DNA from 3 places in the Vibrio breoganii genome. Region 3 is predicted to be linked to each of the others. Evidence: riboswitches for the same ligand, from Rfam matches in the RefSeq annotation. Region 3 holds a riboswitch; each other region holds the start of a gene.

Region 1 (10,691 bases), on a different replicon from region 3:
GTAGAATTGCAGGCGGGTCATGTCATATGCTCCAGAGGTAAATTGTTCTTCAAGTTCCTCATCCACTACAAACTGTTCTACTTCTTCTCTCTTTAATTCTGTTGCACTAGAGGTAATCCAATCAATAGGAACGGCAAAATCACTGTTCCAGTACTTGTCGAATTGCTCTCCGGTTTGTTCTACCGTGTTGCCATAAATTAATAAGTCAAAATCCCCAAACTCTACTGGTGAGTGATAGGAAAAATATTCATTTCCTATGTTTCTACCACCTACAACACTAGCGACACTATCTGCGGTAAGGGACTTATTGTGCATGCGGCTGTTTAGTCGTTCGAAGTCGGCTAGAAATCCCAGACCTCTCGCCGAGCGATAGTTGTTCGGATTAAATAGTCGAACATCAATATTAGGGTGGGAGTGAAGGTAGGCAAGATTATCGTCATTGCGCTTTTGCATGTCATCTAGCAATATTCGAACCCTAACACCGCGTTCTGCTGCCTCGAATAACCGCCAAGTCATTAAGTTGCCAGTGGCATCGTCACGGTAGATGTAATATTGAAGATCTAAGGTGTGCTCTGCAGACTCAATCAACACAATGCGTGCAAGTAGCGCATCGTGACCCTTATCTAAGGGGTAGAATCCAGTATAGATTGAGGTGTCATACTCTGATTGGTCAAAGTATTGAGCTAACTTACTGTCAGCCTGATAGCCAAGTTGATGTGTGACTGACTTTGGAAGAGGAGTCTGCTGTTGAGTAGCACACCCTGAAAGGATGCCAACAAATAAAACCAGTATTAGTTTCCAATGAGCAAATGTTGGCAATGATGACTTCCTTTGTTCTCTGTTGATGCTTAATGCTTGAAAATAACTTCTTCGTTTGGCACTCGATGTCTCTCTCCGTAGATGCCTTCTTCCGTTCGCTTGCCTACGCTAACAATCATAGTGATTTCATCATTTTTACCCAAGCCAAGTAGCTTTTTAGCGCGAACTGAATCAAAGCCTTCCATTGGGCAGGTGTCATAACCTTGGTCGCGTATCGCAGTCATAAAAGTCATTGCGGCTAAAGATGTGCTTTTATGCAGGCAGACTCGTAGGTCTTGCTTGGTGACTTCTCTCAACATAGGTTTCTTAATGCCCATAAAGGTCATCATGAGCTTTCTAAGAAAACCTTTGATGCCCAAGCTGTCATTACTATAAACAAACGGAATCAGTTTTTCGTAGTACCTAGTCGCACGCTTTGCGATGTCATCCATTGGCCTGCCCGCAAAATTCTCGCGTACCTGCGCTGCATTCATTTTAGCTCTTTGCTGCCATTTGTCTGGGGTAGTAACAAAAACCACCATTTCATTGGCCGTCTTAGCTGCATTCTGCCCCATACAGTATTTCGCAAGCTCGGCACGCTTCTCTTCACTGATGACTCGATGGAATTCCCACAACTGCATGTTACTGCTGTTTGGACTCAACACGGTCAACTCCAGCGCTTGTTGTACCTTGTCGTGGTCGAAATCTGCAGTTTGATCGTACTTGCGAACGGATCGGCGAGAGTGAATTAATTCTGAAAAGGGAAGATGTTCTGACATAACAAAGACTAAAATGATTAAGGATTCGTGTTTGTAACAGCTAATTTGATATGTTTCAACAAAGTAGGGGAAATGAATGTCATTGAATATGGATGTAAAACAAGGCGTTGTGATACAAGCATTGAATATGGATTGGCTGGCCAGCCCAGCCAAAGGCGTATGGCGAAAACCATTAGAGCGTGAAGCGGCCGAAACAGGACTTGTGACCTCAATAGTTAAATACGAGGCTGGCTCTCGGTTTTCTGAGCACAGTCATCCGTTTGGAGAAGAGATCTTCGTACTAGAAGGTGTCTTCTCAGATGAGGAGGGGGATTATCCTGCGGGCACTTATATTCGCAATCCTCCTGGTAGCAAACACTCTCCATTTAGCGAGCAGGGGTGTACCTTGTTTGTGAAGCTCAATCAATTTGATAAGGCAGATAAAACCACGGTGAGAATCAATACCCAAACCCAGCTTTGGCTGGCGGGAATTGGTAACTTGGAGGTTATGCCTTTGCATTCTTTTGAGGCTGAGAACGTGGCTTTAGTAAAATGGCCGAAAGGCGAACGCTTTCAACCTCATTCTCATTTTGGTGGAGAGGAGATTTTGGTTCTTTCTGGCGAGTTCCAAGATGAGTTTGGTCAATATCCTCAATACACTTGGATTCGTAGCCCTCACCAGAGTCAACATTTCCCATTTGTCGAAGAAGACACCATTATCTATGTCAAGACAGGGCATTTATTGTCTAGACTCTGAGTTTTGTCTATTTCTAGTTTCCTACCCATACTGACTCTGTTAGTATCGCCCCATCGTATTAGTCGGGGAGCCAATAGGCTGAGATCGCAGTAGCGAACCCGTGGAACCTGATTCAGTTAGTGCTGACGTAGGGAACTAGTCGCCATTCTAGCTATAGATCTTACTGTCCATAGCACAGCAGGCCTGGTTTCCGTTCGTCTGACGAAAAGGAAATGCCTGTGTCCCAATCAAAAAAGACTCCAATTGTTCTCACTATCGCTGGCTCTGACAGTGGTGGCGGTGCTGGTATTCAAGCCGACATTAAAGCCATCTCAGCAACCGGTAGCTACGCCTGCTCTGTAATCACAGCATTGACTGCGCAAAATACTCAGGGTGTGACTGGCATTTTGCCGATTTCGGCTGAGTTTATCGAACAGCAACTTGACGCCGTATTTACCGACCTTGATGTTGTAGCGGTAAAAGTCGGCATGCTTGCTGAAGCGGGTCTTATTCAAGCGGTAGTCAGAAAACTTAAGCAATACCAACCAAGATACCTAGTTGTAGACCCTGTCATGGTGGCAACAAGCGGTGATCTTCTTCTTCAGCAATCGGCTATCGAAACTCTGAAAATAGAGCTTCTTCCACTTGCGGATGTCATCACGCCAAACTTGCCGGAAGCAGCAACGTTGTTAGGTCAGTCTCTGCCAACGACCGAGGCACAAATGAATGCGATGATTGAAGATCTTCGAGGCTTGGACTGTAAAGCGATACTGCTTAAGGGGGGTCACTTAGAAAGTGAATCTACCAGTACTGATCTTCTTATTACGCCTAATGAGGTTGAAACCTTTACCGTTGAGCGTGTGAATACGCAAAATACCCATGGTACGGGTTGCACCTTATCTTCAGCGATCGCTTCTTTCTTAGCTCAAACGGGCTCACTGAGTGAATCCGTCGCTTTAGGAAAGAACTACATTTCCAATGCCATCGCCCATGCGGATGAATTGGAAGTGGGCAGTGGTCACGGCCCCGTGCACCATTTCTACGCCTTAAACAAATAGTACAGGTTATGTCGATTCATTCGCCTATGGGCATAGTGATTGAAAACGGAAGCTTGCAGTTCTCTGATGCAAGTTCCCCCCTGTTTAGCGACCTAAATCTACGCTTTCCTGAGGGAAGCTTTAGCAGTGTGCTGGGTAAAAGTGGCTGTGGTAAAACAAGCCTACTTCGCTTGTTGGCTGGGTTATTACCTGAAGATGTGCATTGGAGTGGCTCTATTCAAAGTGGCTTTAAGCATAATCTATCAGACTCAATCGCCTATATGGCGCAGCAAGATTTGTTAATGCCGTGGCTGAATGTGCTTGAGAATGTGTGCTTTAGTGACCGCTTTAGTCAAAAAAAGCTGAATAAACAGCAGCAGGCTGAGCGAAAACAACAGGCGAGTAGATTGCTGTCTAAATTAGGTTTAGAAGGGCAGGAAGATGTTTATCCAAGACAGCTTTCCGGCGGAATGAAACAGCGCGTCGCTCTTGCAAGAACCTTGATGCAAGACAAGCCTGTAGTGTTAATGGATGAACCCTTTTCTGCGTTAGATGCCGTCACGCGCTATCGTCTGCAAGATCTTGCTTGTGAGATGCTTGAAGGTAAAACGGTGGTTTTGATTACCCACGATCCACAAGAAGCCTTACGCCTTAGCGACCATATCTATCTGATGCAATCTCAGCCAGTAGAGATTGAAACTGTGCCTGTGCCAAGTGGAGATACACCGCGCCTGATCAATGCTGAAATGGCCGAGCTTCAACAAAGCATTATCGAGCAATTGGGAGGTCGTGATGACTAAACAAGTCGTTATTCAGCAAGGCCTTACCAGCCGAGTAAAAGCAAATACTTCTCACGTGATGCGCTTGATCATCTCATGCTTGGTGGTGCTTGGCTTATGGCAGGCAACGGTATCATTCTTTGATTTACCAAGCTTTATCTTGCCTGAGCCCATTGCGGTATTTGATCGTCTTGGCAGTCGCAGTGATGTACTTCTTCAACATACGATTGTTACCTCGCAAGAGATTGTTCTAGGGCTGTTGTTAGGCCTTAGCATGGGCCTGATGTTTGCCCTACAGATGTTGCTGTTCGAACCTCTGCGCCGTTGGTTACTGCCTATATTGATTGCCTCGCAAGCGATTCCCGTTTTTGCCATTGCGCCAATACTCATGCTTTGGTTTGGCTATGGCATAGCCTCAAAGGTTGTGATGGCTGCTCTAATTATCTTTTTCCCCGTGACCACATGTTGTTATGACGGACTGCGTAATACGCCAAAGGGCTACCTTGATTTGAGCAAAACCATGGGAGCCTCGCGTTGGCAACAACTCACACAAGTTCGATTACCTGCAGCCATGCCAGCATTGGCCTCTGGTATTCGTGTGGCTGTGGTGGTTGCGCCAATTGGTGCAGTAGTGGGCGAGTGGGTTGGCTCTAGCGCTGGTCTTGGTTATTTGATGCTTCAGGCCAACGCGCGAATGATGATTGATGAGATGTTTGCGGCGCTGTTTATTCTGGCACTTATCTCGGTCACCCTTTATTTCATCACAGACAGACTACTCAACAAATTTATCCCTTGGCAGTTTGATTAACTGCCAATCTTTTAATGTCGTTAAGGAAGAGACATGACCTTGTTTAAAAATACATTCAGTGCAGTACTGGCCGGTATTGCGCTTTTAGTGAGCGCGAGTGCTTCTGCGAAGGACAAAGAGCTGACCTTGATGCTGGATTGGTTCGTTAACCCAAATCATGGCCCTATCGTGATTGCTCAAGAGAAAGGCATGTTTGCCGAGCAAGGCCTAAAGGTAACCATTCAAGAGCCTGCTGACCCAAGTGTTCCTTCAAAGCTTGTGGCTGCCAATCAGGTAGACCTCGCCATCTCTTATCAACCTTCATTTCTCATTGATGTAGCCGCAGGTTTGCCCTTGGTGTGGAGTGGTACTCTGCTGGCAACGCCGTTAAATACGCTAACCGTATTAGATAACGGCAAGATCAATTCTTTGTCTGATCTAAAGGGTAAAACCGTTGGCGTATCTGTATCGGGTACAGATGAAGCCATTATCGGCAAGATGCTGGGTAATGAAAATGTCGATTATTCAGATATCAAGATTGTGAATGTTGGCTGGGCGCTGTCTTCCTCACTAGCATCGGGAAGAGTCGATGCGATTTGGGGCGGAATGCGCAACTTTGAATCTCATCAGTTAGATCTTGAAGGCTACAAATCTAAGAGCTTCTTTCCTGAAGAGCACGGCATCCCGCCTTATGATGAGTTGATGTTTGTGGCCAATGCAAAAAACTACGATAAAGAGGCAATTCAGCGCTTTAATAAGGCTCTGGAGTTAGCCACTCAATACATAGTGAATCATCCAGAAACGGCGTGGAAAGAGTTTATCGCCTATAACCCAGACACTTTGGATAACGAGCTCAACCATAGAGCTTGGATTGATACCTTGACCCGCTTTGCTTTGCGCCCGTCGGCGGTGAATAAGCAGCGCTACGATGATTACAGTCAGTTTATGTACGACCTAAAGATCATCAAGACTATCCCTGATAGCAATAACTACCTCATTAATTTTTAAGCCAGTGTCACAAGGAAGACCCATGAAACGATTTACCTCAAAACTGTTTGCATTGCTTGCCAGTTCTACTCTTTTGCTCAGCCCATTATCGCAAGCTAAACAAACAGAGCTTACCCTGATGCTGGATTGGTTTGTTAACCCAAACCATGGCCCAATTGTTATTGCTCAAGAGCGAGGCTTGTTTGAAGCTCAAGGTTTAAAGGTGAATATCCAAGAGCCTGCAGACCCAAGTGTTCCTGCAAAATTGGTGGCGGCAAATAAGATCGACCTAGCTGTGTCGTACCAACCGACATTGACTATTGATGTGGCAGCAGGTTTGCCGCTCATTCGCAGTGGCACATTGATTTCTACACCACTCAATACTCTGATGGTTATCGATAACGGCAAGATCAACTCTGTTGCAGATCTGAAAGGCAAGAAAGTCGGCGTTGCCATTGCAGGCAATGAAGAAGCGACCATTGGCACTATGCTGCGCTCTGCGGGCCTTCAATTCTCTGATGTAGAGATCATTAATGTTGGTTGGGCACTGTCGTCGTCGGTGGCTTCTGGAAAAGTAGATGCGATTTGGGGCGGACTGCGCAACTTTGAAACCAACCAGCTTGCACTAGAGGGCTTTAAAGCCAAAGCATTCTTCCCAGAAGAGCACGGCGTACCTGCTTACGATGAATTGGTCTTTGTTGCCAATGCGAACAGCTATGACGCTGAAGCATTGAAGCGCTTTAACTCAGCGATTGAGTTAGCCACACAGTATATTGTGAATCACCCAGAGCAAGCGTGGAAGGAGTTTGTGGCTTATAACCCAGATACGCTGGACAACGAGCTAAACCGCCGCGCGTGGGAAGACACATTAACCCGCTTTGCGTTGCGCCCAGCGGCAGTTGACCGTCAGCGTTATGATAATTACGCACAGTTTATGTTTGAGAATAAGATCATCAATAGCGTTCCAAACAGCGCTAAATATTTGCCAACGTTTTAAGGTAACCCCATGAATACCCAACAACTAATCGAAGCCTGCCAGCAAGAGTGGAATAGCTACATTGAACACGACTTTGTCCATCAATTGGCGGATGGTACTTTGCAACATGAGGTATTTCTTCATTATCTAAAACAAGACTTCTTGTTTTTGAAGCAATACACGCGCGCCTATGCCTTAGCGATTTATAAAGCAAAAAGTCTTTCTCAGATGCGAAATGCGCTACCCAGCTTACACAACTTGCTTGATTCTGAGATTGGTCATCACATCGAGTTTTGTGAGAAGTGGGGCATTAGTGAACAAGAGATGGAAGCTGAAACTGAAGACTTTGGTACAGTGGCCTACACGCGCTATGTGCTCGATACGGGTAATGCGGGTGATCTGGTTGATCTCTATGCGGCACTCGCTCCTTGTGCCATCGGTTATGGTGTTATTGGCGATAATCTTGCTAAGCGTGATACAACCAAACTGGAAGGGAATCCGTACCGCAGTTGGCTTGAAATGTATTCGGGCGAAGAGTTCCAGCAAGGCGTAGTGAAGTGCATAGAGAATCTTGATCAATTAATTGCTGATATCCCGCTAGAAAGCGCTCGAGGCAAAGAATTAATCGAGGTATTTAGAACTGCGACACGCATGGAAATCGCATTTTGGGAACAAGGCTACAATTCGATTCGATGATAGTAGGCCGTTAAATAGGATTATATAAATGGATAAACAACAAATTGCCCAAAGTCTGCAAACACTTCGTGATAGCAAACCTTTGGTTGTGAACGTAACTAACTACGTAGTGATGAACAACACGGCTAACGCACTGTTGGCTATTGGCGCTTCTCCTATCATGGCGCACTCAGCTCAAGAAATGGCAGAGATGATGAGCTTTGCTGGTAGCTTAGTCATCAACATCGGCACGTTGGATAGCGTATGGATCCCGCGTATGTTGTTTGCCGTTGAGCAGGCTAACATCAATGGCAAAACTGTGATTCTCGATCCGGTTGGCTGTGGCGCAAGTACGCTACGTACAGAGGTTTCTCGCCAGATTGCTGAGCAAGCCGACAAGCTGATCATTCGTGGTAATGCCTCTGAAATCATCGCTTTGGCGGGTGAGCAAGCTCAATCTAAGGGCGTGGATGCATTAGATAGCAGTGATTCAGCAGTGAATGCTGCGAAATTCTGCGTAGAGCAATACGGCGCGAATGTGGTTATCTCTGGCGCAAGTGATTATGTTGTAACCGCTGAGGCAACTTACAAGCTCGATAATGGTCATGAAATGATGCCTTACGTAACAGGCATGGGATGTTCGCACACTGCTATTACTGGTGCGTTCGCCGCGGTTGGTGAGGTTACTGGTCTTGCCGCTACGGCTATTTTGGGCGTTGCAGGGGAAATTGCTGCTGAAAAATCAGCAGGCCCAGGTTCACTGCAAATGAACCTTTTAGATACATTGTATCAGCTTGATGTTGAAACCGTATTAGCTCGCTTAAAGCTGCAGCAGGTATAAGGATAAATCGATGAACCCTTATGAACTCTACTTTGTTACCGATGACCAACAAGATATAGAGACTCTATGCTCGGTGGTTAAACAAGCCATTGCTGGTGGCGTCACTATGGTGCAAATTCGAGAAAAGCACGGTGATGTACGTGCGTTTATTGAAAGAGCACGAGCGGTAAAATCCGTCATGCGGGGAAGTGGAGTGCCATTGATCATCAACGACCGTGTTGATGTTGCCCTAGCTGTAGATGCGTGCGGGGTTCATTTAGGTCAATCGGATATGCCAGTAGCCGATGCAAGACGACTGCTCGGTGACAACAAACTGCTAGGTTTGTCTGTGGAGAGTGAAGAGCAGTTACTTGAAGCGCAATCTTTTGCTGTGGATTATTTAGGTGTCAGCGCTATTTTTGCTACTCCTACCAAAACCAATACCGTGAAGCATTGGGGAATTGAGGGTTTAACCAAAGCGGTAGAGCTTTCAAAACTTCCATTGGTGGCTATTGGCGGTATCAACGACTCAAACATTAAGAGTGTGGTTGATACTGGGGTAGACGGTATCGCTTTAGTATCGGCAATCTCTGCGGCGAGCGATCCTACGCAGGCGAGTAAAGATCTTCTTATTAAGATGCGTAGCTAGAAGCAAGCTAGATACACCGCATTTAAAAATAAATCCGCTGATCTTCTTAGGAAGACCAGCGGATTTTTCTTTTCTACCCACTATCAATTTTTGACGGACTTGGTCCGCCAAGTGAGAGTTAGTTGTTTCTCAATAGCCGATTAATATGTGCGTGTTGATTAATTAATACCAATCACACTAAGTAAGTGCTCAGAAATAGCGCAGGAAAAATGTTCGAGAACAAGGCAGAAATTTTGGATAAGTAGTTACTCTACAATCAAAAATTCTAACGCCGTTATCGAGCATTTTAACCAGCTAGGATGATCAGTTATTTAGTCCGATTGGTAATACACCACTTGGAGAAAAGACATGACCCTCAACAAACGCACTGGCCTTCTACTATTGGCTTCACTTTTTGTTTCATCAACTGTTTTCGCGGCTAACACCCAAGACCAGCAAGTAATCGATTTATCGAAAGATGAACTACCAGGTTCAATCGGACTGTCTGCTACGCCAGATTCACTGCCAAACTTTAGCTTTCACAAAACCAAAGCAAACGCTGACGAAAGAGTAGAAGGCGAGCCTGCTAAAAAAGACAACATCGATGCATCTGATCACGATCCAGCGGGGTCTATTGGCTTCTCAGCCGACGTTGATTCATTGCCGAAATTTCACTTAAAGCAAAAGAATCGCGATGCACATAAGAACAACCTATAAACGGAGTTTATCTAAGCAATGATACGGAACATCAACCATCACTCTTGCGTGATCTCGATTGATTCAGCCTTGGTGCGACGTTTACACTGAGGCTGTCTCGGACAGACCGAACCGCGAGAGCAGATGAGCCTTGCTCTGTTGTCCATTCCTCGCTCTATCCAGTTTATATTTAAGATCCTTCCTACGGTCAATAGAAGCTCTTTAATATCCCTTGGTATCGGGCCGGTACCGCCGTTTTCAATACAAGACTGCTTCAGTCTTTCTGCAACGTCTATCGCATCAAACCCTTGTGCTTGAATAGCATGGTTGAGATCGACACCGCTACACAATACATGTGAATTACCCGCAAAATCCTTTACTTTGACCGATTCACAGCAATAGATATGTGGCACATCGTTTTGCATCAAGATGGATATTTGCGCGATGCTAACGTTAAAGTCCGTGTCCTTGGTGGTCATGCGAAAAACCGCCCAGTGCTGGCATGGGTCTTCAACCATCTTCATGTTTCCCCACGGCAGAGGAATACCATTGCCTCTGTACACTGCTTTTAATGTACCTGGGTAGTAGGCATCAAAATAGTGCCAGTGAGGATAGGGAGATACTGCCGTCATGCGGCGCATTGCGATTGACTCTGATACCCCTGCCAATTTACACACACTAATGTCGTAACCGTTTCGGTCGAGAAGTTGCCTGAAAGGGACTTTTGGACAAAGCAAAGCCCCAGCAAAGAATGAACATTCAAAATCTCGCCATGCGTGCAGTATCTTTGTGGAGTCGAGCTCTACAGAGCCGCCTTGCTGTTTTTCATCCCTAACGCCGTAGCTTGGCTTGCTATCCGACATGAGTTTACTTTTTTCACCGTCTCCTTGGTGCAGGACCATATGACCAATATTGACCGCAATGTCATATTTCAGCCGGATAGGGTCGTCTTTAAGAATGTTGTTGATATGCAAAATATTAGGTGCTTCAAAGTAGGAGCGAACAACGCGTTGC
Region 2 (10,691 bases), on a different replicon from region 3:
TAAATGTGCAATTGAACGATCTGCATGCTTATAAAATTTGTGCCAGCCAGCACAAAGGTAATTAAGCCCAGGCTCACCAGATCGGGTGCGAATAAAGCGGTTCTTTGGACACTCACCAAAGCAGGCAAACTTATAATCACATGTATTGCATTGCTCTGTTAAGCTCTTGGTTTTATTAAACCCAAAGCTCTGCTGTTTACTTGAAAACGCCAAATCATCCAATTTATCGACGTGAATATTACCAATTTTATACTCTGGATAAACATAATGGTCGCAAGCAAATACGTCACCCGTTGGCTCCATCGCCAAGCCCTTACCGCAAAACTCACCTAATGTGCACAATGGGTTTCTGCGCCCCATCCAAGTCTCAACAAAGGCTTCAAAATATTGCACAAACACTTTGCCAACATCACGACTCGCCCACTCATCAAATACCGCAATCAGAAAGTTACCCCACGCCTCATCCGATACGCACCAAGACTCCATTACTGAGTTTTTTGAGCCAGGGATCAGACGCTTGTCCCCCTGACGCGGTTGTTGCTGATCTTCCCATGTTTGAGGTGCGGTATCGCGGAATGTTTTTTGTTCAACAATGGGGATGAACTGCATTTGCGGCGACTTTACTTCATCACGCAAGAATCGATAAACCTCTAAAGGGTTACGGCTGGTAAGGTTATTGATACAGGTCAGCGTAGTAAAGCTCACTTGGTATTCATGGAGCAGTTTCACCGCTTCCATTACTTGTTTGTGGGTACCGCGACCGGCTTTGTTGGTTCGATAGGCGTCGTGATACATGGCAGGACCATCAATACTCAGGCCCACCAAAAAGTTGTTCTCTTTTAAAAACTGACACCATTTCGCGTTCAGCAAGGTGCCATTAGTTTGCAGGTCGTTTGAGATGCTTACGCCAACAGGCTGATACTTTTTCTGCAGCTCGACAATCTTCTCAAAGTAAGGGAGCCCTAATAACGTCGGCTCTCCGCCCTGCCACGAAAAGATGATCTCCGGCGTGTTTTGAGCCTCGATATACTGCTTAATGTATTGTTCAAGGTCGTGCTCACCCATCTCTGGAGAGCAACCCTTCTTGTAGTCCAACAGGTCTTGCTTGCTTAGGTAATAGCAGTAATTGCAATCAATATTGCACGCAGCACCAATGGGTTTCGCCATTACATGCATTCGCTTTGAGGGTTTGCCGTTAAATTGCGGGCCTTGAGTCAACAACATATCGATACCGTTATCTTGGATGCCAAAAACAGCCTTATTTTAACTTTTGGTTATATCAAAGGCTTGTTATTGCGCATATAACCATTTGGAAAATTGGGAATTGTTAAACTAATGTCTCATTTTTTGACAGAGACCAAATATGACCCTGCGTTTGACAACTTTTCGCCCTTTATTAGCATGGACGCTAGTGTTAACAATGACAGGATGCTCACTATTTGAACCTCACCCTCTCACCACTCAGATCGAAGCCGACATGGTATTCGTTGCCGGCGGCGCTTATGTCATGGGCTCTGACTCGGATGATGCCAAAGCCTCAGAACAACCCGCCCACCAAGTAAGTGTGGATAGCTTCTATATCTCTAAGTTCGAGGTCACACAGTCTTTATTTGAAGAGGTGATGGGCCATTCAAGAAGCTTCTTCAAAGACCCTCAAATTCCAGTGAATAATTTGAGTTGGCAGCAAGCGAACTACTTCATCGAAAAACTCAATGAAATCACAGGTCAAAAATACCGCTTGCCCACTGAGGCCGAGTGGGAATTTGCCGCGCGTGGTGGCAATCAATCGAAGGGTTATACCTATAGTGGATCAAACAACATCGATGATGTCGCATGGCATGCAGGCAACGCTAATAATCGAGCACACCGCGTTGGCCAGAAAAAACCTAATGAACTAGGGCTGTATGACATGACAGGCAATGTAGGCGAATTCACTATCGATGCCTACGAAGCGACTTTTTATCGCAGTTCACCAATGCACAATCCAAGTAATGCACAAGATACCAATATTGGCCTTGCCCATAAGTCGGTTCGCGGTGGCAGTTTTTCCTATGCCGACAATGAATCTGAAAACTACCGAAGAGACTTTGCTAGCCAGTCTATAATTATGTCGGATATGGGACTGCGTCTAGTACGTGACGCGCGCTAATTCATTTATAACAAGGACACATGCCCTAATGATAAAACGCTATTGTGCGATGAGCCTGATCGGTCTTGGCCTTATCAGTTCTCCCGCTTTCTCTACAGAGAGCAAACCTAAGCTTGTGCTACAGATTACCGTAGATGGCTTACGTGGAGACTTATTAGAACGCTATAAACACAACTTTGGCGAGGGTGGCTTTCGTTACCTGATGGATCAAGGGGTGTATTACACCAATGCCCACTATCAACACGGAAACACCGAGACCATTGTAGGCCACGTATCGCTTGCCACAGGTGCTCCCCCCTCAGTACATGGCATGGTAGGTAATGTTTGGTATGACCGCAGTCTAGAACGTCTGATCTATAACGTAGAAGATGGCGACTACAGCTTGCTGACCAGTGGCGCTGATGTGAATAAATCCACCGAGATTGATCCGACACAGCGTGCTGCCACCAAAGATGGCCGCTCTCCAACCCCAATACTGGTGTCCACCTTCAGTGATGAACTCACTATATCGAATAGTGGCCAATCCAAGGTATTTGGCGTCTCTATTAAGGACCGCGGCGCAATTTCTCTAGCGGGACATACCGGTAAAGCATTTTGGTTTTCTAAGGCGACCTCTGATTTTGTCACCAGTGACTACTACTACGATGCATATCCTGCGTGGGTAGAGCGTTGGAACGAAAAGGATATTCCTGCACGGTACTCAGGCAAGCGCTGGGAACTGGCACTGGACAGAGACAAATACACCCTAGAAGAAGTCTCACAAGAGCAAAAGTTTGATCTCGCCGGTTTTCAAAGAACCTTTCCACACCCCTATGGGCCGGCAAGCTTCCAGTATTATTCAACCATGCTAACCGTCAGTCCTGCTGGCGATGAGCTCACTGCGGATTTTACCAAAACCTTACTACAGCAAGAGAAACTAGGCTCTCGAGATGTGACCGACTACTTGGCGGTCAGTTTTTCCTCTAACGACTATGTTTTGCATCTGTACGGCCCATCAAGCTTAGAGGCAGAAGATAACCTGATCCGTTTAGATAGAACCCTGAAATCCTTGTTTGAAGACATCGACCATCATGTTGGCTTGGATAACACCTTGATTGTGCTTTCGGCAGACCATGGTGCGCCGGAATCCTCGACCGTTGCAGCCTCTTTAGGCCTTAAGCGTGCACAGTATTTCGACAAGACCACACTGCTTACCGATAACCTTAAGCAAAGACTTAAAAATGAGTTTGCTGTGGGTGAAGAGATCTTCCGACTCTATGCTCAGCCGTATGTGTATTTAAACCATGACGTGGTGAGAGAGAAGAAGATCAACCTTGCTGAACTGCAAGCGGTGATTGCAGAAGAAGCGATGAAGATTGATGGGGTTGCCTATGCGGTAACCAGTTCCGACGTGGCGGCAGGACGTTTAGCAAATACCCATATTAACCAGTTAGTGAGTAACAATTATCAACCTAACCGCTCTGGTGATGTGTATCTAGTGTTTGCACCTCGCACCTATATCAATGATATGGATGGTCTGACTGTGGCTTCGACTCACGGCTCTCCGTGGAGCTACGACACCTATGTTCCGGTTATTTTTGCGGGCTACAATACCAAAGCTCAGAAGGTAGAGCGCGCCGTAACACCCTACGATATCGCACCAACATTATCGAATGTTCTCGGCATTACTCCGCCAAGTGGCACTACAGGTGATGTGTTAAAAGAGGTGGTCAACGCGGATTAACCTGACTTTCCGTTGGCTACATAGGAGCAGATGCCCGATAAGAGCACTCGGGCATGACACAATTTGGTACTTCGGAATTCATCAAACGACCTTTTACACATAACAAAAGTCAATCGTCATTTCCGTAATTTCCGTCATCTCCGAGTGCTCCTATCGGAGATCTAGGATCTTCTCTACCAGATTTAAGAACTGCACAGATTTAAGTACTACCCAAATTTAAGGCAACTCCTCTAAAGGAGCTGCCTTTTTCCTATCTAAACAGCTTAGTTAACGCTCTCTTTCGGATGATAAAGCTCAGCTCCAGTCTCTAGAAACTCTTGCGATTTTTGACGCATGCCCTCTAAGGGATCATCTAGCATCTTAATCTCTAACCTCTGGTCTTCGGCTACTTGTTTTGTATCCTTGGCATACTCTCGCACCTCTTGGGAGATCTTCATGGAACAGAACTTGGGGCCACACATAGAGCAGAAGTGTGCGACCTTGCCCGACTCTTGAGGCAGAGTTTCATCATGAAAGGCGCGCGCAGTATCTGGGTCTAGCGAGAGGTTAAATTGATCCTCCCAGCGGAACTCAAAACGCGCTTTAGACAAGGCATTGTCACGTATCTGAGCACCAGGGTGCCCTTTCGCCAAATCCGCTGCATGCGCCGCCAGTTTATAGGTGATGAGACCGGTTTTAACGTCTTCCTTGTTAGGCAAACCCAAATGCTCTTTCGGTGTCACATAGCAAAGCATGGCGCAGCCGTACCAACCTATCAAAGCGGCGCCAATACCCGAGGTAATATGGTCGTAACCCGGTGCAATATCTGTGGTCAGCGGGCCTAGCGTGTAAAACGGCGCTTCATGACAATGCTCAAGTTGCTCCTGCATGTTCTCTTGAATCATATGCATAGGCACATGGCCTGGGCCTTCGATGATCACCTGTACGTCATACTCCCAAGCCACCTTTGTTAGCTCTCCTAGCGTGCGCAGTTCAGCGAACTGCGCCTCATCATTGGCATCGGCGATTGAGCCTGGACGCAGACCGTCTCCTAACGATAATGCCACGTCATATTTGGCGCAGATCTCACAGATCTCTCTAAAGTGTGTGTATAGAAAGCTTTCTTGATGGTGAGCTAAACACCACTTAGCAATGATGGAGCCACCGCGAGAGACAATGCCAGTGACGCGTTTGGCCGTCATTGGCACATAACGCAATAACAAGCCTGCGTGTATGGTGAAGTAATCCACGCCCTGCTCGGCTTGCTCAATCAAGGTATCTCGCATCACCTCCCAATTCAGATTCTCGGCTACTCCGTTGACCTTTTCTAATGCTTGATACATTGGCACCGTGCCAATAGGAACTGGGCTGTTTCGCAGTATCCACTCGCGAGTCTCATGGATATTTCGTCCAGTGGATAGATCCATCACCGTATCGGCGCCCCAACGTGTCGACCACACCAGTTTCTCAACCTCTTCTTCAATGGATGAACTGACCGACGAGTTTCCTATATTGGCGTTCACCTTAACCAGGAAGTTGCGGCCAATGATCATAGGCTCAGCTTCTGGGTGGTTGATGTTAGAAGGGATGATCGCGCGTCCTTCAGCCACTTCTTTGCGAACAAATTCAGGGGTGATCTCTTTAGGCAAGTTTGCGCCAAAGTTATGCCCCGGATGCTGCTGATTTAACTGTTCATCGGCAAATTTCTGCCTGCCCATATTCTCTCGAATAGCGATGTACTCCATTTCAGGGGTAATAATGCCTTTTCGAGCATAGTGGAGCTGGGTGACACACTGATTCTCGTCTGCTCGACGAATACGTGGAAGATTGCCGTAGCGCAGATCATCAAGGGTGTCGTCTTGCAAGCGAGACTTCGTATACACAGAGCTCACCTCATCCAATAACGCAGTATCACCGCGCTCTTCTATCCACTGCTCTCTTAGTTTTGGCAATCCGCTATAAAGATCAATGGCGTGGTTTGGGTCTGTATATACACCGGAGGTGTCATAGACATGGATGGGTTCATTGGGCTGGAAAATAGGCACATCTTTAGTGCCTCCCACTAGACTGTCTCCAAGGGCGATTTCACGAACTGGCACCTGAATATCAGCCCGCGATCCCTGGATATAACACTTAGTGGAATTGGGGTATGGCTCAACAGACAAAGAATCAATAAAGTGTTTCGCGTCTAGCCTTGCTTGTTTACGTGTCGACATAGCATTTTTCCTATTAATTAAGGGTTATCAAATGCTTGGCGGATGGATGCAACAAGAAAGACCATAACTCAGATAGAGCTATGATCTGGGGATAGAGATCTGTGGTGGTGTGATCTCTACTCTTGTTCCCTTCGCAGGTATTAGCCTGATCAGGTTCAACGGATCCCGAGTTAACGGTCTCAGCCTTATGGCACTCCGACAAGTATTTTCGAGTATACAATCCCTTTTCGACGAAGAAAAGATGCAGATTACTCTGCTAAATCAATCGCATACTACTTTATGGGTATAAGTGTAAATTAGTGTGATTTTTGTGGACGAACTGCGATTCTGGATCTAGGATGCGCCGATCTTTTTCAACACCCTTGTTCATAAACTATGCCCAATCGTACTGAAAAAGTGGTCTTTTGATTATTACTAAGTAGGAATGCATCAATGGATACATCCAAACTATCATTGCTTAAAAGCTCTATCACTACTGACATCGCAAATGGCGAGTTAGGCTGGATCAACAAACACGCTTTACTGCGTGGCGAATCAAGCGTAATTGAGAGCTACCTGACTCAAAAAGCGAGAAAGCTAGCAAGAGAAACAGCGATTACTGGTACAAACGAAGATATGTTCACTATCTACAAATCTTTCTTTAACCAGTTCACTGAAGCGCAAGAAAACACCCAGTGCACTCCATCGATATACCTAGAACGTATGTCGTCGCTCGTAGGATTCGAAGCGGGTAAACGCTGGCATAGCCTATAACATATAGACTAACGACCCTCTTGGTATTTTAAGGGCCTGCTGACCTTTTGCGGTTGTTTTTGTAGCGAATTGTTGGGTATTTATACAAGGCAGTCACTTTTAGGTGTGGTGGTTCCACATGAAATGGGACTAACGCGGTAGAAATGCCCAACAAACGCTACCCGAAGGGCTCGGCCAGAAGGGCTCGGCCAGAAGGGCTCGGCCAGAAGGGCTCGGCCAGAAGGGCTCGGCCAGAAGGGCTCGGCCAGAAGGGCTCGGCCAGAAGGGCTCGGCCAGAAGGGCTCGGCCAGAAGCCATTTACTCGTCGTTAAGCGGCTTTTGCTTAGATGACTAGGCGGCAAGCCACTCGCCTTGATTAAATGGCTTCTGGCCGAGCAAAATTCAACCGCAAAAGGTCAGCAGGCCCTATGGAGTGATAATACCAAGTGGGCCTTTTCTCTTCATCACGCTAATCTTTAAAGATCACCTTTGACACTGACTGCACTTGGCTTCGTAACCATTTATGGCCATTTTCTGTGGTTCTACTTGGGTGCCAGAGCATGCAAATATCTTCAGAAATATCTAGAAATGGGGTCTCTAAACTCTGGATCGGATAGTGCTTTGCCATAGTATCAATGGCTGAGGCAGGGAAAAGAGCGATGTAATCCGTTTTACATACCACCGGCAGCATCTCTAATACCCCAGGGGAACGATAAACAATCCTTCGCTTGTTGAGATCTTGAAAGTGGTGACTCGACAACAATGCACTTCGGCTCTTCCAGCGCGACACTGCGACATGCCCTTCCTGTAAGAACTCTTCTACCGTTATCTCCCCTGACAGCCTTGGATGCCCTTCTCGAGCAATCACTTTGATGGATTCTCTTCCCAATTTAACGACCTTAAGTGACGTTCTTTCTAGCGGCTTCATATCAATCACCAAATCATATCTTTGCAAACGCAAATCAGATTCATGATCTTCCGTAAATAGAGGGTGTACCTCAAGGTCTATGTTGGGTGCTTTTGACTTAATCTTAAGTAAAAGTTCAGGCATCAACTGATAAGCAATGGGCGTCATGCAGGCTATTGAAAAAATGCGCTCCGATATCTTGGGATCGAAATCCCGAGTCGCGGATAGAGTAGAAGTGAAGTTCTTAAACGATGCAGACAATGCAGGATAGATGTCCTCAGCAAAGGTCGTAGGCGTGACCCCTGTTGGGCTTCTGTGGAACAAAGGATCGTCATAAATCTCTCGTAGGCGCTTTAAAGACTTACTGACCGCAGGCTGGCTGACCCCAAGACGATTGGCGGCTTTAGACATACTGCTTTCTTCGTACACTGCGACAAAGAAAGGGATTAAATTTAGCTCAGTACTTTTCATAGGTTCCTATTGTGTTTACCCCAAAGCTAAGATTTAGGGCCTTTGTAGCGCTCATTTAGCCTCGCCAATTGGGGCAAAGCGAGATAATGCGATTTCCTTTGCTCATTTTTTTGATTAGCCAGTCTTCCTATTTCTCGCCATAGAGAGCATCCCTTAATAAAAGAAATCTTCTCGTGTTGAATTTGCTTCGCTAGTATTTGCCAATCAGCACTGCTCGACAATGCACTCAATTGTAAGTCACCCGATTGAGAGCGTAATCTCGCATACAAACAGGCACGGATTCGCTGTTCATTACCTAACTTCAATTCTTGAACAAACAGCCACCAAGCAGGCTTAGGTTGGCTCTTATAATAGCGTTTTAACGCCAAATAAAACCCAATAACTGAGATAAAAACAAACAATGTAATCAGTAAGTTATCTTTATAATAGCGCACCCATGAAGAGAAGGTATGAGACACCTTAAAAGACTGCCCCTCAAGTCTCAATTCACGCAACTCACCTTTGTCTGAATCCCACCAAGAAATGGAGTACTCAGGAAAGGAGAGTTCTCCGCCAGTTTGCAGTACATAGACCTCTTCTTCGACTCTCTGAGCTTGATACTGACCTCGATTTTGCGTGTCCGATAACCTGACTGGCTTTGCATACGCTTGATAGCGATTGCTTCTATTCACGCTATCGGTAGCCATTATTGGAGGTAACAACACCGATAAGGTATCTGTTGCCTCAACGCTAATGGTGCGGGTAATGGTATCACCGGCTTTGAGTTCTTGATTAGACTGCTGCCACTGCTGGCTTATTTCAGCCTTAGGGCTATTAATCCACAGCGTTTCTTCCGTCAATAGTCCGCTTGGCAGGCTAGCCGTAAATCGCAACGGTTCAGTGTAGAGGTTGCCTTTCACATTCTCGCCGCTATCAATAGAGACTTGTACCTGCACCGCAAGCGGTGGGATAACAAACTCTCCGCTCTTCTGCGGATATAGGTCAACCTCCCATAACTGTACTGACCAGGTCGCGCCCTTTCGCCTCTCTGCGTAATTAACCGCTAGTTGGGAGCGCTGCTTGGCTATGACATCCGGTATTTCAATGCCACCAATTCGAGTCCCGCCGGAAAACCAGCGCGGTGTCGATACCTCTATATATAGGGTGAGCTGCTCATTGATAGTGACCTGCTCTGGTTGTTTGATATCTTGACGATCATTCAACCAGCTCTTTATCTGCACCCCGCCACTGCGTTGCAACTGCGCTATGTCATTGGCAAGGCTACTTGTCGAAAACGCCATAAACATGAAAGCGATGAAGATAAGACGCCAACCGTTATTTCGCATGACTTGGCTCCTCACTTTGACGATTAATTAACTCAATTTGAAACTTCGCTCTTAAAAAGAACTTAGGGTCGGACTCCACCTTACGTAGCCACTTATCAGCAAGCTCATCACTGCCCAGTATTTCATTGGCATTGAGCGTCTCTTTTAGCATCATTGCCGCCACCGCTTGGTCTTCAGCGCCATCCCCTGTTTGTGGCTTTTCGCCAAGCTCCATGGAGTCTTCAGGACCATCAGTGGTGCCAGCCTGACTCTCACTGAGCCGGTTCACCTCATCAACAATGGCCTGCATCGCTTTCAAGTTATGCTCCACATCCGTGGTCAGTTGTTCTGATAAATCCCATTTTTCTTGCTTGAGTAGATAGGCGAACAAACCCCTAGCTTTAAGGTACTCACGCTGTCTCGCCAACGCATTGCCTGCATAGAACAGTGACAGGGCTGAGTCTGCATTTAGAAACTGCGCATGAGCCTGTTTAAACTCGCCAGCATAGTAATAGGCGATGCCCTTACGAAGCGGGTCTTGATAATGAATCGCCGCCTCAAGATAGTTTTGTCGATTAAAGTGCCACTGCCCTTGCTGGTCTGGTGTCAGCCATAGATCGGCCCACATTTGAGAAACTTTGTCCCACTGCGTGACTTCCATGCGAGTCTCTGTTGATTCGGCTTTGTGCATCTCGAGTGATGCATAAGCGTTATTCACAGACAGAGCAGGCGTGAAAATACAAAACAGCAGCGCCCATTGAACCAGCCAACCCTTTCTAAACCAAAACAGCAGCAATAAAGCGATAGGCACTAGCAAGTAATACCCCATGTCTTGCCATGGCATTGCTGACTCATTGTTGAGCTGCATATGACGTTCAATCTTTCGATTTAATGCGTTGATATCGGCATCATCAATGGAGATCACCTCTATGCTTCCACCGCTTTCACTCGCTAATTGCTTTAACGAGTTGAGGTCCATTGGGTTACTGCTTTGCACTTGCTGGTTGCCTGCGGCTAGAACAAGCAGTTGATGTCGACTTTGATTAAAGTATTGGGCAAGTGGTTCGAGGCTGTTTGGTGTAATACCATCACTAATAAGAAGTACGGTGCCCGCTTTATCACTCGCTAATTGTTCATCGATAAGCGCTATGATGCTGTCCGCTTTCTTTCCCTCGACAGGCATAATGCTAGGCTCAATGGCGGCTAAGAA
Region 3 (10,691 bases):
CACAAGAAATGAAGAAACAATTCACTCTTGTATTAAAGGGACATATTGGCCTAGCTCAAGCTCGTTTCCCTAAGGGAACTAAAGGGCATCAATTGGATATCCTTGCGCGTCAGCATTTATGGGCGAACGGATTTGATTACGACCATGGTACAGGTCATGGTGTGGGTCACTTCCTTAGTGTGCATGAAGGGCCACAACGTATCGCGAAGGTATACAATGATACAGCGTTAGAAGCAGGTATGGTTCTGTCTAATGAACCGGGTTACTACCGCACCGACGAGTTTGGTATTCGCATCGAAAACCTAGAGATTGTTGTTGAGATTGAAACAGCCGGCGATTTCTCGGTGTTAGGCTTCGAATCCCTAACACGCTGCCCTATCGATACACGTAACATTGACCTCTCTCTATTATCTGCGCACGAAGTTGAGTGGCTAAACACGTACCATCAAAAGGTATGGAACGACCTTTCACCCCTTGTAGATGGCGAAGTGAAACAGTGGCTTGAACAAGCAACGAGCGCCATTTAATCGTCGTAGTCAGTTACGAACAAAAAAACCAGTGGTTACGCGCCACTGGTTTTTTATTTTGGTTTCACGTGAAACATCTAGCTCGAAACGCTTAGCCCGAGTATATCGAAGTCCAATCTCTCCACACCGGTTCCAATCCTCTATTTCTGATCGCCATTTCCACTTCTGCGGCTGAACGTTCATCTGAGATTTCAAACTGTTCCAGTTCCTCAGTATCGACCGCATAGCCACCTGGCTGGGTCTTAGATGCCGCTGAAACTGTAGTTACACCTAATGGCAGAATGTTGTCTCTAAAGGTGGCTGACTCGCGTGTAGAAAGAGAAATATCAACGTGCTGATTAAAGAGACGGTAGGCACAAATAAGTTGTACCATCTGCTTATCATTCAATATTGATTTAGGTTGTACCCCTCCCTCGCAAGGTCTCAATCTAGGTAGAGAAATACTGTAGCGAGACTTCCAGTAGGTTCTTTCTAAGTATTCCAGGTGGGTAGCAACAAACAAACTATCAACACGCCAATTGTCCAAGCCGATAAGCGCACCTATGCCAATCTTATCAATCCCTGCTTTGGCTAATCTATCGGGTGTTTCCAGTCGATAGTAGAAGTCCGTTTTAGAGCCTTTAAGATGATGCTCTGCATACGTCGAAGGGTTATAGGTTTCTTGATAAACCATGACCGCATCTAGGCCAAGTGTCTTTAGTTCGGCATACTGTTCTTGATCCAGTGGCTGTACTTCCATCGCTAGATAATTGAAATCCTTTTTGATCTCAGGAAGTACTTGTCGGAAATAATCCATACCGACTTTGCTCTGGTGTTCTCCCGTTACCAACAAAACACTGTCAAACTTCATTGCCTTAAGCGCATCGATCTCCAAACCAATCTCGTCCAGATCAAGCGTCTTACGCTTAATCTTATTCTTCATGGAGAAACCACAATAAGTGCAATCGTTTGAGCAAAGATTCGATAGGTACAAAGGAACGTATAGTCCGACGGTAGAACCGAAACGCTGTCTTGTTCTCTGGTAAGAAAGCTGTGCCATCGATTCTAAAAACGGTTCTGCGGCTGGTGAGATCAGCGCTTTAAAATCTTCTATATCGAGCCTAGGTTTCGCTAGCGCTTTTTCAACATCCATTGCTGTCTTAGACATAATGGATAGATAGCTCTCACTCCAGTCAGTAGATTTAAAGACATCTACAAAACTCATAATTTGGCCTCATACTGAGAGTCCAGAAATGCGGTCATAGGGCTAGAAGCTACCGCACTTAATTGCTGAGCACCTAAGCCTGCTACGTAAGCCATTCTACCCGCCTCAACCGCTAGCTTAAACGCTCGACTAATAGCAACCGGATCGCCCGCTGTAGCCATTGCGGTATTAACCAAAACGGCATCTGCGCCTAATTCCATCGCTTGTGCTGCATGAGACGGAGCGCCTATACCTGCATCGACGATAACAGGAACGTTAGCTTGCTCAATGATGATCTTCAGGAAATCGATAGAAGCCAATCCTTTATTAGTACCGATTGGCGCCCCTAGCGGCATAACGGCAGCACAGCCCACTTCCTCTAGGCGCTTACATAGAACTGGGTCAGCATGGCAATAAGGTAGAACGATAAAGCCATCCTTAACCAATTGTTCTGCAGCCTTCAATGTCTCGATTGGATCTGGCATCAAGTACTTTGGATCAGGGTGAATCTCTAGCTTAAGCCAATTTGTCTGCAGGGCTTCTCTAGCGAGGTGAGCGGCAAAAATTGCATCCTCTGCATTCTTTGCACCGGAAGTATTGGGTAAAAGGTTAACGCCAAGGTCATTCAGTGGCTTCAAGATATCATCTTGTCGATCAAATACATCAACACGCTTCAGTGCCATGGTCACTAACTCAGACTCAGAGGCTTCGATTGAAGATGCCATCAAGGTGTTATTAGCGTACTTACCAGTCCCGGTGAACAGTCTTGATTTAAATGTCTTATCTGCAATTTTAAGCATTGTTAGCCTCCAGCTATCGCACGGAACACAGAGAGTGTGTCGCCTTTTTGTATTTGAATAGTGTTCCATTTTGATTTTGGAATCACCTTGTTGTTCACCGCAATAGCACAGCCCTCAGAAGGAATGCCTTGCTTATCTAATACCTCGATAAGATTGGATTCCATACCAATATTGGTTGGCTTCTCGTTAATAGTTACGACTACTTCATTCATTGTTGTTTCCCTCGCTACATACCGCGCAACTTTCATCTTTCTCAATCGCAAATTTTTGGTGGCTCATCTCTCGTCCATTAAACACCATCAATTCGCCGGTATTCAGTGTTTCAGGTTCTGTGATCGCTCTTATTGCGAGCATAGATTGAAGACTGCCTATCATGTTTACACTCGGTCCCATGACACCGGCATCGCTGCATTTTGTGGCTTGATTGGACTCACTGAACGGATATAGGCAGTGATAACAAGCACTCTGTTGTTGCCCATCAAAGTAAGCAACTTGGCCGTCCCAGCCTATCGCTGCACCGGATACTAATGGGGTTTGGTTTAAGGTACAGGCCTTGTTGATGTCTTGTCTTGTTGGGAAGTTATCACTACAGTCCACAACGAGATCGGCCATGCTGACTTCGATGTTGAGTAAATCTAAAGACATTCGTCTGTTTACACTACGAGTACTGATCGATGGATTGAGTCGTTGGATTTGTCCCGCAAGCGCTTTCGCTTTTGCTTGGCCAAGGTCCGATTCTCTGTAGCTTAGTTGACGATGCAGGTTACTTAATTCAACACTATCGTCATCACAAAGCACCAACTTACCTATACCTGCGCCAGCCAGTTGCAACGCCACTGCACTGCCTAAACCACCACACCCAACGATAAGTACCTTGGCATCGAGCAATAATCTCTGCCCACTCTCTCCCAGCTCAGGAAGCATGATCTGGCGTTGATAGCGCAAAAATTCCTGGTCAGACAGCATCAGAAGCCTCTTCTAATCGGTTTACTTTTTCATTGAGGTGTTCGAACAGTTGTTGGAATTGTGCAACAGCTTCATGCTTATCGTGCGCTTGTGTTACCGCCCTCACCACGGCCACACTCGTTACACCTGACTCTATGACTAACGGAGCGCGCTCTAGGTTAATCCCGCCAATCGCTACGGAAGGCAGTATTTCACCTCTTTGTTCACCGATAGAGGTGATGAGAGCCTGATATAAATTAAGCTTAATTAGGCCTTGTGGAGAAGACGGCATATCTTTTGTGGTAGTAGGAAAGATGTGCCCTAGTGCCAAATACGAAGGCTTGTACTGCAACGCATTGATGATTTCATAATACCCATGCGTTGATATCCCTAAACCTGTGTCACTACTTAACAGACGGCTGTCAGCTAACTCTGCTAGGTCTTCTTGCCCTAAGTGAATGCAAGAAGCACCATGCTCTAACGCCAGCTCCCAGTAATCATTAATGACAACATCCACTCCGCGCTGTTTTCCGATCTGAATTGCTCGCCTCACATCTTCAGAAACCGTCTCATTAGACTGATCTTTAATTCTAAGTTGGAGAATGTTCACATCGCTTTGGGCAATTTCATCGACAAGCTCAAGCCTATCAAGCACTGGATATAAGCCAAAGCATCGCGCCGATTTTCGAGCCGACACTTGTTGATGGGTTGTGGCTAATTGAGGAAAGAATTTGATGTGGTTCGGCCATGTTTCACATGAAACATGCAAGGCGCTTTTGGCAATAAGAGCAGCATCTTCAATAGTGAACTCTAAAGACAAAGCGGTGAGAAGCCATGCTAAATAGTCGTCACAACTGGTCAGGTAATCTTCAGGTTTATATGTCCACTCAAAGGAGCTACCATCACTCAGAGTGATTGAGTCCTGCCCTTTAGCATGAAGAACTATCAGGGAAGCAAGCTTATTATTCTCTGAATCGACTATAGTTGCAGAAAACTGCTGTTCTACATTTGTCTCAACAACAAGCTTAAATGTTTGGTTAGGAGTGACTACAGCATAACTGTCTCCAGCAGAGATCGCAGTTATCACATTGCTAAAGCCAGCAGTAGTTGCCTTACTAGCGACAAGTGAGAACGCTTTATCAAAAGCAGGAGTTATCGTTGGAGATTGTATATAACTATTTAGCGGGGATTCCATCGCCCTATCCTTCTGTAAAAAACACAGCTTGTCGGATAGATTGATGGTACAAGTATTAGATAGAAACCCAATAGCTTTTCGAAGTGACCACCTTGTTTCCTTCGCAGGTATTACCCTGTATCAGGTTCAACGAATTCCGTATTCACGGTCTCAGCATCTTGTGATTAACACTTCAGCACTCCGACAAGCAGTTCCATTATATATAAACTACGAGAAGAACAAAGCAGACATGTTAGTTTTTGAAGACTAAATGGAATCCAATCATTGCAGCAGAGATACTGAACACCACATTAAGCACAATGTTCAATCCAGCCTTCCAGTAGTCCCCTTGTTGGAACATAAGGACATTATCCATAGAGAAGGTAGAAAAAGTCGTTAACGCACCTAAGAAGCCAAGGCCGATGATTTGACGCCAAGGGTCGACAGCAATCACTTCATTTTCAAATAGGGCAATCAATGTTCCCATGATAAATGAACCTACAATATTGACCGTCAAGGTACCATACGGAAAACCACGCCCTAGCAATACAACACACAGTTCAGAAATCAAATATCGCGAACAAGCACCAAAAGCACCACCAATTGCGATAAATCCAAGGGTTGCAAGCTGTCCCATTCCCTAGTTCTCCTTCGTAAAATACGATTACATTTAAAAAGTTACACCTGTCACTTATAGGTGCTTTTGTGTGATATAGATCGATAGCATAGCAAACATATGCATCGCATATCGTGCAAAAGTTTAGATTGCATAAAATAACGACAAAAGACTGGGGAGTTTATAAAAGAGGATTTGAAATACTACAGATACAAAAAAACCGCTGACGAATCAGCGGTTTTTTGTAATGTGGCGGAGAGATAGGGATTTGAACCCTAGAACCGCTATTAACGGTTGCCGGTTTTCAAGACCGGTGCTTTCGACCACTCAGCCATCTCTCCACAAATTGTTACTAGTTAAGGTCTTATAAATGCCTTATCCAGTATTTGCTTTCAGATCGTTAAATCTAAAAACTTAATTAAAGCCTGGCGATGTCCTACTCTCACATGGGGAAACCCCACACTACCATCGGCGCTATTATGTTTCACTTCTGAGTTCGGCATGGAATCAGGTGGGTCCACAATGCTATGGTCGCCAAGCAAATTTTAAAATTCGGAAAGCTATTATTTAAAAGTTATATCACACATTCAAAGTTCTACTTTGAGTCCACAAAACCCCTTGGGTGTTGTATGGTTAAGCCTCACGGGCAATTAGTACAGGTTAGCTCAATGCCTCGCAGCACTTACACACCCTGCCTATCAACGTTCTAGTCTCGAACAACCCTTTAGGACACTTAAAGTGCCAGGGAAGACTCATCTCAGGGCTCGCTTCCCGCTTAGATGCTTTCAGCGGTTATCGATTCCGAACTTAGCTACCGGGCAATGCCATTGGCATGACAACCCGAACACCAGAGGTTCGTCCACTCCGGTCCTCTCGTACTAGGAGCAGCCCCCTTCAATCTTCCAACGCCCACGGCAGATAGGGACCGAACTGTCTCACGACGTTCTAAACCCAGCTCGCGTACCACTTTAAATGGCGAACAGCCATACCCTTGGGACCGACTTCAGCCCCAGGATGTGATGAGCCGACATCGAGGTGCCAAACACCGCCGTCGATATGAACTCTTGGGCGGTATCAGCCTGTTATCCCCGGAGTACCTTTTATCCGTTGAGCGATGGCCCTTCCATTCAGAACCACCGGATCACTATGACCTGCTTTCGCACCTGCTCGAATTGTCATTCTCGCAGTCAAGCGGGCTTATGCCATTGCACTAACCACACGATGTCCAACCGTGTTTAGCCCACCTTCGTGCTCCTCCGTTACTCTTTGGGAGGAGACCGCCCCAGTCAAACTACCCACCAGGCACTGTCCTCATCCCCGATAAGGGGACTAAGTTAGAACATCAACACTACAAGGGTGGTATTTCAAGGACGGCTCCAACGATACTGGCGTACCGTCTTCAAAGCCTCCCACCTATCCTACACATGTAGGGTCAATGTTCAGTGCCAAGCTGTAGTAAAGGTTCACGGGGTCTTTCCGTCTAGCCGCGGGTACACTGCATCTTCACAGCGATTTCAATTTCACTGAGTCTCGGGTGGAGACAGCGTGGCCATCATTACGCCATTCGTGCAGGTCGGAACTTACCCGACAAGGAATTTCGCTACCTTAGGACCGTTATAGTTACGGCCGCCGTTTACCGGGGCTTCGATCAAGAGCTTCGACCGAAGTCTAACCCCATCAATTAACCTTCCGGCACCGGGCAGGCGTCACACCGTATACGTCATCTTACGATTTTGCACAGTGCTGTGTTTTTAATAAACAGTTGCAGCCACCTGGTATCTGCGACTCCTAGTAGCTCCATCCGCAAGGGACTTCACCGCCAAGAGCGTACCTTCTCCCGAAGTTACGGTACCATTTTGCCTAGTTCCTTCACCCGAGTTCTCTCAAGCGCCTTGGTATTCTCTACCCGACCACCTGTGTCGGTTTGGGGTACGATTTCTTATAATCTGAAGCTTAGAGGCTTTTCCTGGAAGCATGGCATCAATGACTTCACTGCACGTAGCAGCTCGACATCGTATCTCAGCGTTAAGAAAGTCCGGATTTACCTAAACTTTCCGCCTACATACTTGAACCTGGACAACCATCGCCAGGCCCACCTAGCCTTCTCCGTCCCCCCATCGCAATTATAAGAAGTACGGGAATATTAACCCGTTTCCCATCGACTACGCCTTTCGGCCTCGCCTTAGGGGTCGACTTACCCTGCCCCGATTAACGTTGGACAGGAACCCTTGGTCTTCCGGCGAGGGGGTTTTTCACCCCCTTTATCGTTACTCATGTCAGCATTCGCACTTCTGATACGTCCAGCAGCCCTTACAGACCACCTTCAACCGCTTACAGAACGCTCCCCTACCCCGCATACAAAAGTATGCAGCCGCAGCTTCGGTGTATAGCTTAGCCCCGTTACATCTTCCGCGCAGGCCGACTCGACCAGTGAGCTATTACGCTTTCTTTAAATGATGGCTGCTTCTAAGCCAACATCCTGGCTGTCTGAGCCTTCCCACATCGTTTCCCACTTAGCTATACTTTGGGACCTTAGCTGGCGGTCTGGGTTGTTTCCCTCTCCACGACGGACGTTAGCACCCGCCGTGTGTCTCCCGGATAGTACTCAATGGTATTCGGAGTTTGCAAAGGGTTGGTAAGTCGGGATGACCCCCTAGCCTTAACAGTGCTCTACCCCCATTGGTATTCGTCCGAGGCGCTACCTAAATAGCTTTCGGGGAGAACCAGCTATCTCCAGGTTTGATTGGCCTTTCACCCCTAGCCACAAGTCATCCGCTAATTTTTCAACATTAGTCGGTTCGGTCCTCCAGTTGATGTTACTCAACCTTCAACCTGCCCATGGCTAGATCACCTGGTTTCGGGTCTAATTCTAGCAACTCGACGCCCAGTTAAGACTCGGTTTCCCTACGGCTCCCCTATACGGTTAACCTTGCTACTAAAATTAAGTCGCTGACCCATTATACAAAAGGTACGCAGTCACGCTTCGAGGCGCTCCTACTGCTTGTACGTACACGGTTTCAGGTTCTATTTCACTCCCCTCACAGGGGTTCTTTTCGCCTTTCCCTCACGGTACTGGTTCACTATCGGTCAGTCAGTAGTATTTAGCCTTGGAGGATGGTCCCCCCATGTTCAAACAGGATATCACGTGTCCCGCCTTACTCGTTTTCACTTAAAATGCGTTGTCGGTTACGGGGCTATCACCCTATACTGCGAGACTTTCCAGACTCTTCACCTGACGCATTAAAAGCTTAAGGGCTAATCCAATTTCGCTCGCCGCTACTTTCGGAATCTCGGTTGATTTCTCTTCCTTCGGGTACTTAGATGTTTCAGTTCCCCGAGTTTGCCTCATTAACCTATGTATTCAGTTAATGATACGTGCTTATGCACGTGGGTTTCCCCATTCAGAAATCCCAGACTCAAATGGTTATTACTACCTAATCTGGGCTTATCGCAAGTTATTACGTCTTTCATCGCCTCTGACTGCCAAGGCATCCACCGTGTACGCTTAGTCACTTAACCATACAACCCCAAAGGGTCTTGCTTAACGCAATGCAGTTGCTACGCTGCAGTATGACGTTTCCAAGGTGCGTTATCTCTTTATTATGAGCGAGATAACATTCGATTTTGCCGGACTCAAATTTGAATGCATCCTGGCAAGGATACATTCCCAAGAACACTTGAATGTGTGTTGGTACCTAAATCATAAAGACTTAGGATTTGAGAACTTTTAAATTTGATAAATAATGAAATCACATTATTTATCGTCAGCTTTCCAAATTGTTAAAGAGCGAGATTCAAACAAATGAACCATTTTTAAACACACTCGAAAGAGCGCTTAAAGATGGTGGGCGATACCGGGCTCGAACCAGTGACCCCCTCCTTGTAAGGGAGGTGCTCTCCCAACTGAGCTAATCGCCCACATTGTTTGCTATTTGTGTTCACTATAAAAGTGAATTCAAACAACTTCCTTTGTGGAAAGGAAATGGTGGGTCGTGCAGGATTCGAACCTGCGACCAATTGATTAAAAGTCAACTGCTCTACCAGCTGAGCTAACGACCCAATGGTATCCCGTAGGGGAGTCGAACCCCTGTTACCGCCGTGAAAGGGCGGTGTCCTAGGCCTCTAGACGAACGGGACACTAGATTTATCTTTACTCCGAAGAGCAAACATAAACTGTTGAAGCACCTTGGGGGGTGCTTCAAAAATCTCTCTTTACTTTCTAAACCATATCAATCTGTGTGGACACTCATCGTGAATAATCATCGTATAAGGAGGTGATCCAGCCCCAGGTTCCCCTAGGGCTACCTTGTTACGACTTCACCCCAGTCATGAACCACAAAGTGGTGAGCGTCCTCCTCGAAAGGTTAAACTACCCACTTCTTTTGCAGCCCACTCCCATGGTGTGACGGGCGGTGTGTACAAGGCCCGGGAACGTATTCACCGTGACATTCTGATTCACGATTACTAGCGATTCCGACTTCATGGAGTCGAGTTGCAGACTCCAATCCGGACTACGACGCACTTTTTGGGATTCGCTCACCATCGCTGGTTGGCTGCCCTCTGTATGCGCCATTGTAGCACGTGTGTAGCCCTACTCGTAAGGGCCATGATGACTTGACGTCGTCCCCACCTTCCTCCGGTTTATCACCGGCAGTCTCCCTGGAGTTCCCACCATTACGTGCTGGCAAACAAGGATAAGGGTTGCGCTCGTTGCGGGACTTAACCCAACATTTCACAACACGAGCTGACGACAGCCATGCAGCACCTGTCTCAGAGTTCCCGAAGGCACCAAAGCATCTCTGCTAAGTTCTCTGGATGTCAAGAGTAGGTAAGGTTCTTCGCGTTGCATCGAATTAAACCACATGCTCCACCGCTTGTGCGGGCCCCCGTCAATTCATTTGAGTTTTAATCTTGCGACCGTACTCCCCAGGCGGTCTACTTAACGCGTTAGCTCCGAAAGCCACGGCTCAAGGCCACAACCTCCAAGTAGACATCGTTTACGGCGTGGACTACCAGGGTATCTAATCCTGTTTGCTCCCCACGCTTTCGCATCTGAGTGTCAGTATCTGTCCAGGGGGCCGCCTTCGCCACTGGTATTCCTTCAGATCTCTACGCATTTCACCGCTACACCTGAAATTCTACCCCCCTCTACAGTACTCTAGCCTGCCAGTTTCAAATGCGGTTCCGAGGTTGAGCCCCGGGCTTTCACATCTGACTTAACAAACCACCTGCATGCGCTTTACGCCCAGTAATTCCGATTAACGCTCGCACCCTCCGTATTACCGCGGCTGCTGGCACGGAGTTAGCCGGTGCTTCTTCTGTCGCTAACGTCAAACACTAAAGCTATTAACTCTAATGCCTTCCTCACGACTGAAAGTACTTTACAACCCGAAGGCCTTCTTCATACACGCGGCATGGCTGCATCAGGCTTGCGCCCATTGTGCAA

The links. Region 3 has a riboswitch for thiamine pyrophosphate ahead of OCU35_RS00145 (thiamine phosphate synthase). Riboswitches for the same ligand answer to the same signal wherever they lie in the genome.
Region 1: it holds a riboswitch for thiamine pyrophosphate, as region 3 does, so the genes downstream of both, thiD (bifunctional hydroxymethylpyrimidine kinase/phosphomethylpyrimidine kinase) here and OCU35_RS00145 (thiamine phosphate synthase) in region 3, are expected to answer to the same signal.
Region 2: it holds a riboswitch for thiamine pyrophosphate, as region 3 does, so the genes downstream of both, thiC (phosphomethylpyrimidine synthase ThiC) here and OCU35_RS00145 (thiamine phosphate synthase) in region 3, are expected to answer to the same signal.

What each region holds. Positions count from the first base shown of each region.
Region 1 covers NZ_AP024865.1:756,719-767,409, reverse strand. The annotation lists gene OCU35_RS16555 (phospholipase D family protein) at 1-819, opposite strand, end outside; gene OCU35_RS16550 (nitroreductase family protein) at 849-1,577, opposite strand; gene OCU35_RS16545 (cupin domain-containing protein) at 1,654-2,313, shown strand; TPP riboswitch at 2,367-2,464, shown strand; gene thiD (bifunctional hydroxymethylpyrimidine kinase/phosphomethylpyrimidine kinase) at 2,526-3,350, shown strand; gene OCU35_RS16535 (ABC transporter ATP-binding protein) at 3,359-4,129, shown strand; gene OCU35_RS16530 (ABC transporter permease) at 4,122-4,916, shown strand; gene OCU35_RS16525 (ABC transporter substrate-binding protein) at 4,950-5,903, shown strand; gene OCU35_RS16520 (ABC transporter substrate-binding protein) at 5,926-6,879, shown strand; gene tenA (thiaminase II) at 6,889-7,554, shown strand; gene thiM (hydroxyethylthiazole kinase) at 7,583-8,374, shown strand; gene thiE (thiamine phosphate synthase) at 8,385-9,002, shown strand; gene OCU35_RS16500 (hypothetical protein) at 9,351-9,698, shown strand; gene OCU35_RS16495 (DUF3612 domain-containing protein) at 9,737-10,691, opposite strand, start outside.
Region 2 covers NZ_AP024865.1:969,068-979,758, forward strand. The annotation lists gene OCU35_RS17325 (anaerobic sulfatase maturase) at 1-1,224, opposite strand, end outside; gene OCU35_RS17330 (formylglycine-generating enzyme family protein) at 1,364-2,149, shown strand; gene OCU35_RS17335 (alkaline phosphatase family protein) at 2,199-3,872, shown strand; gene thiC (phosphomethylpyrimidine synthase ThiC) at 4,136-6,067, opposite strand; TPP riboswitch at 6,177-6,275, opposite strand; gene OCU35_RS17345 (hypothetical protein) at 6,500-6,820, shown strand; gene OCU35_RS17350 (LysR family transcriptional regulator) at 7,269-8,177, opposite strand; gene OCU35_RS17355 (BatD family protein) at 8,204-9,502, opposite strand; gene OCU35_RS17360 (VWA domain-containing protein) at 9,492-10,691, opposite strand, start outside.
Region 3 covers NZ_AP024864.1:25,290-35,980, reverse strand. The annotation lists gene OCU35_RS00170 (aminopeptidase P family protein) at 1-527, shown strand, start outside; gene thiH (2-iminoacetate synthase ThiH) at 619-1,731, opposite strand; gene OCU35_RS00160 (thiazole synthase) at 1,728-2,510, opposite strand; gene thiS (sulfur carrier protein ThiS) at 2,513-2,722, opposite strand; gene OCU35_RS00150 (HesA/MoeB/ThiF family protein) at 2,715-3,476, opposite strand; gene OCU35_RS00145 (thiamine phosphate synthase) at 3,466-4,650, opposite strand; TPP riboswitch at 4,730-4,843, opposite strand; gene crcB (fluoride efflux transporter CrcB) at 4,883-5,266, opposite strand; tRNA gene OCU35_RS00135 (tRNA-Ser) at 5,496-5,586, opposite strand; rRNA gene rrf (5S ribosomal RNA) at 5,669-5,784, opposite strand; rRNA gene OCU35_RS00125 (23S ribosomal RNA) at 5,875-8,764, opposite strand; tRNA gene OCU35_RS00120 (tRNA-Val) at 9,088-9,163, opposite strand; tRNA gene OCU35_RS00115 (tRNA-Lys) at 9,229-9,304, opposite strand; tRNA gene OCU35_RS00110 (tRNA-Glu) at 9,307-9,382, opposite strand; rRNA gene OCU35_RS00105 (16S ribosomal RNA) at 9,513-10,691, opposite strand, start outside.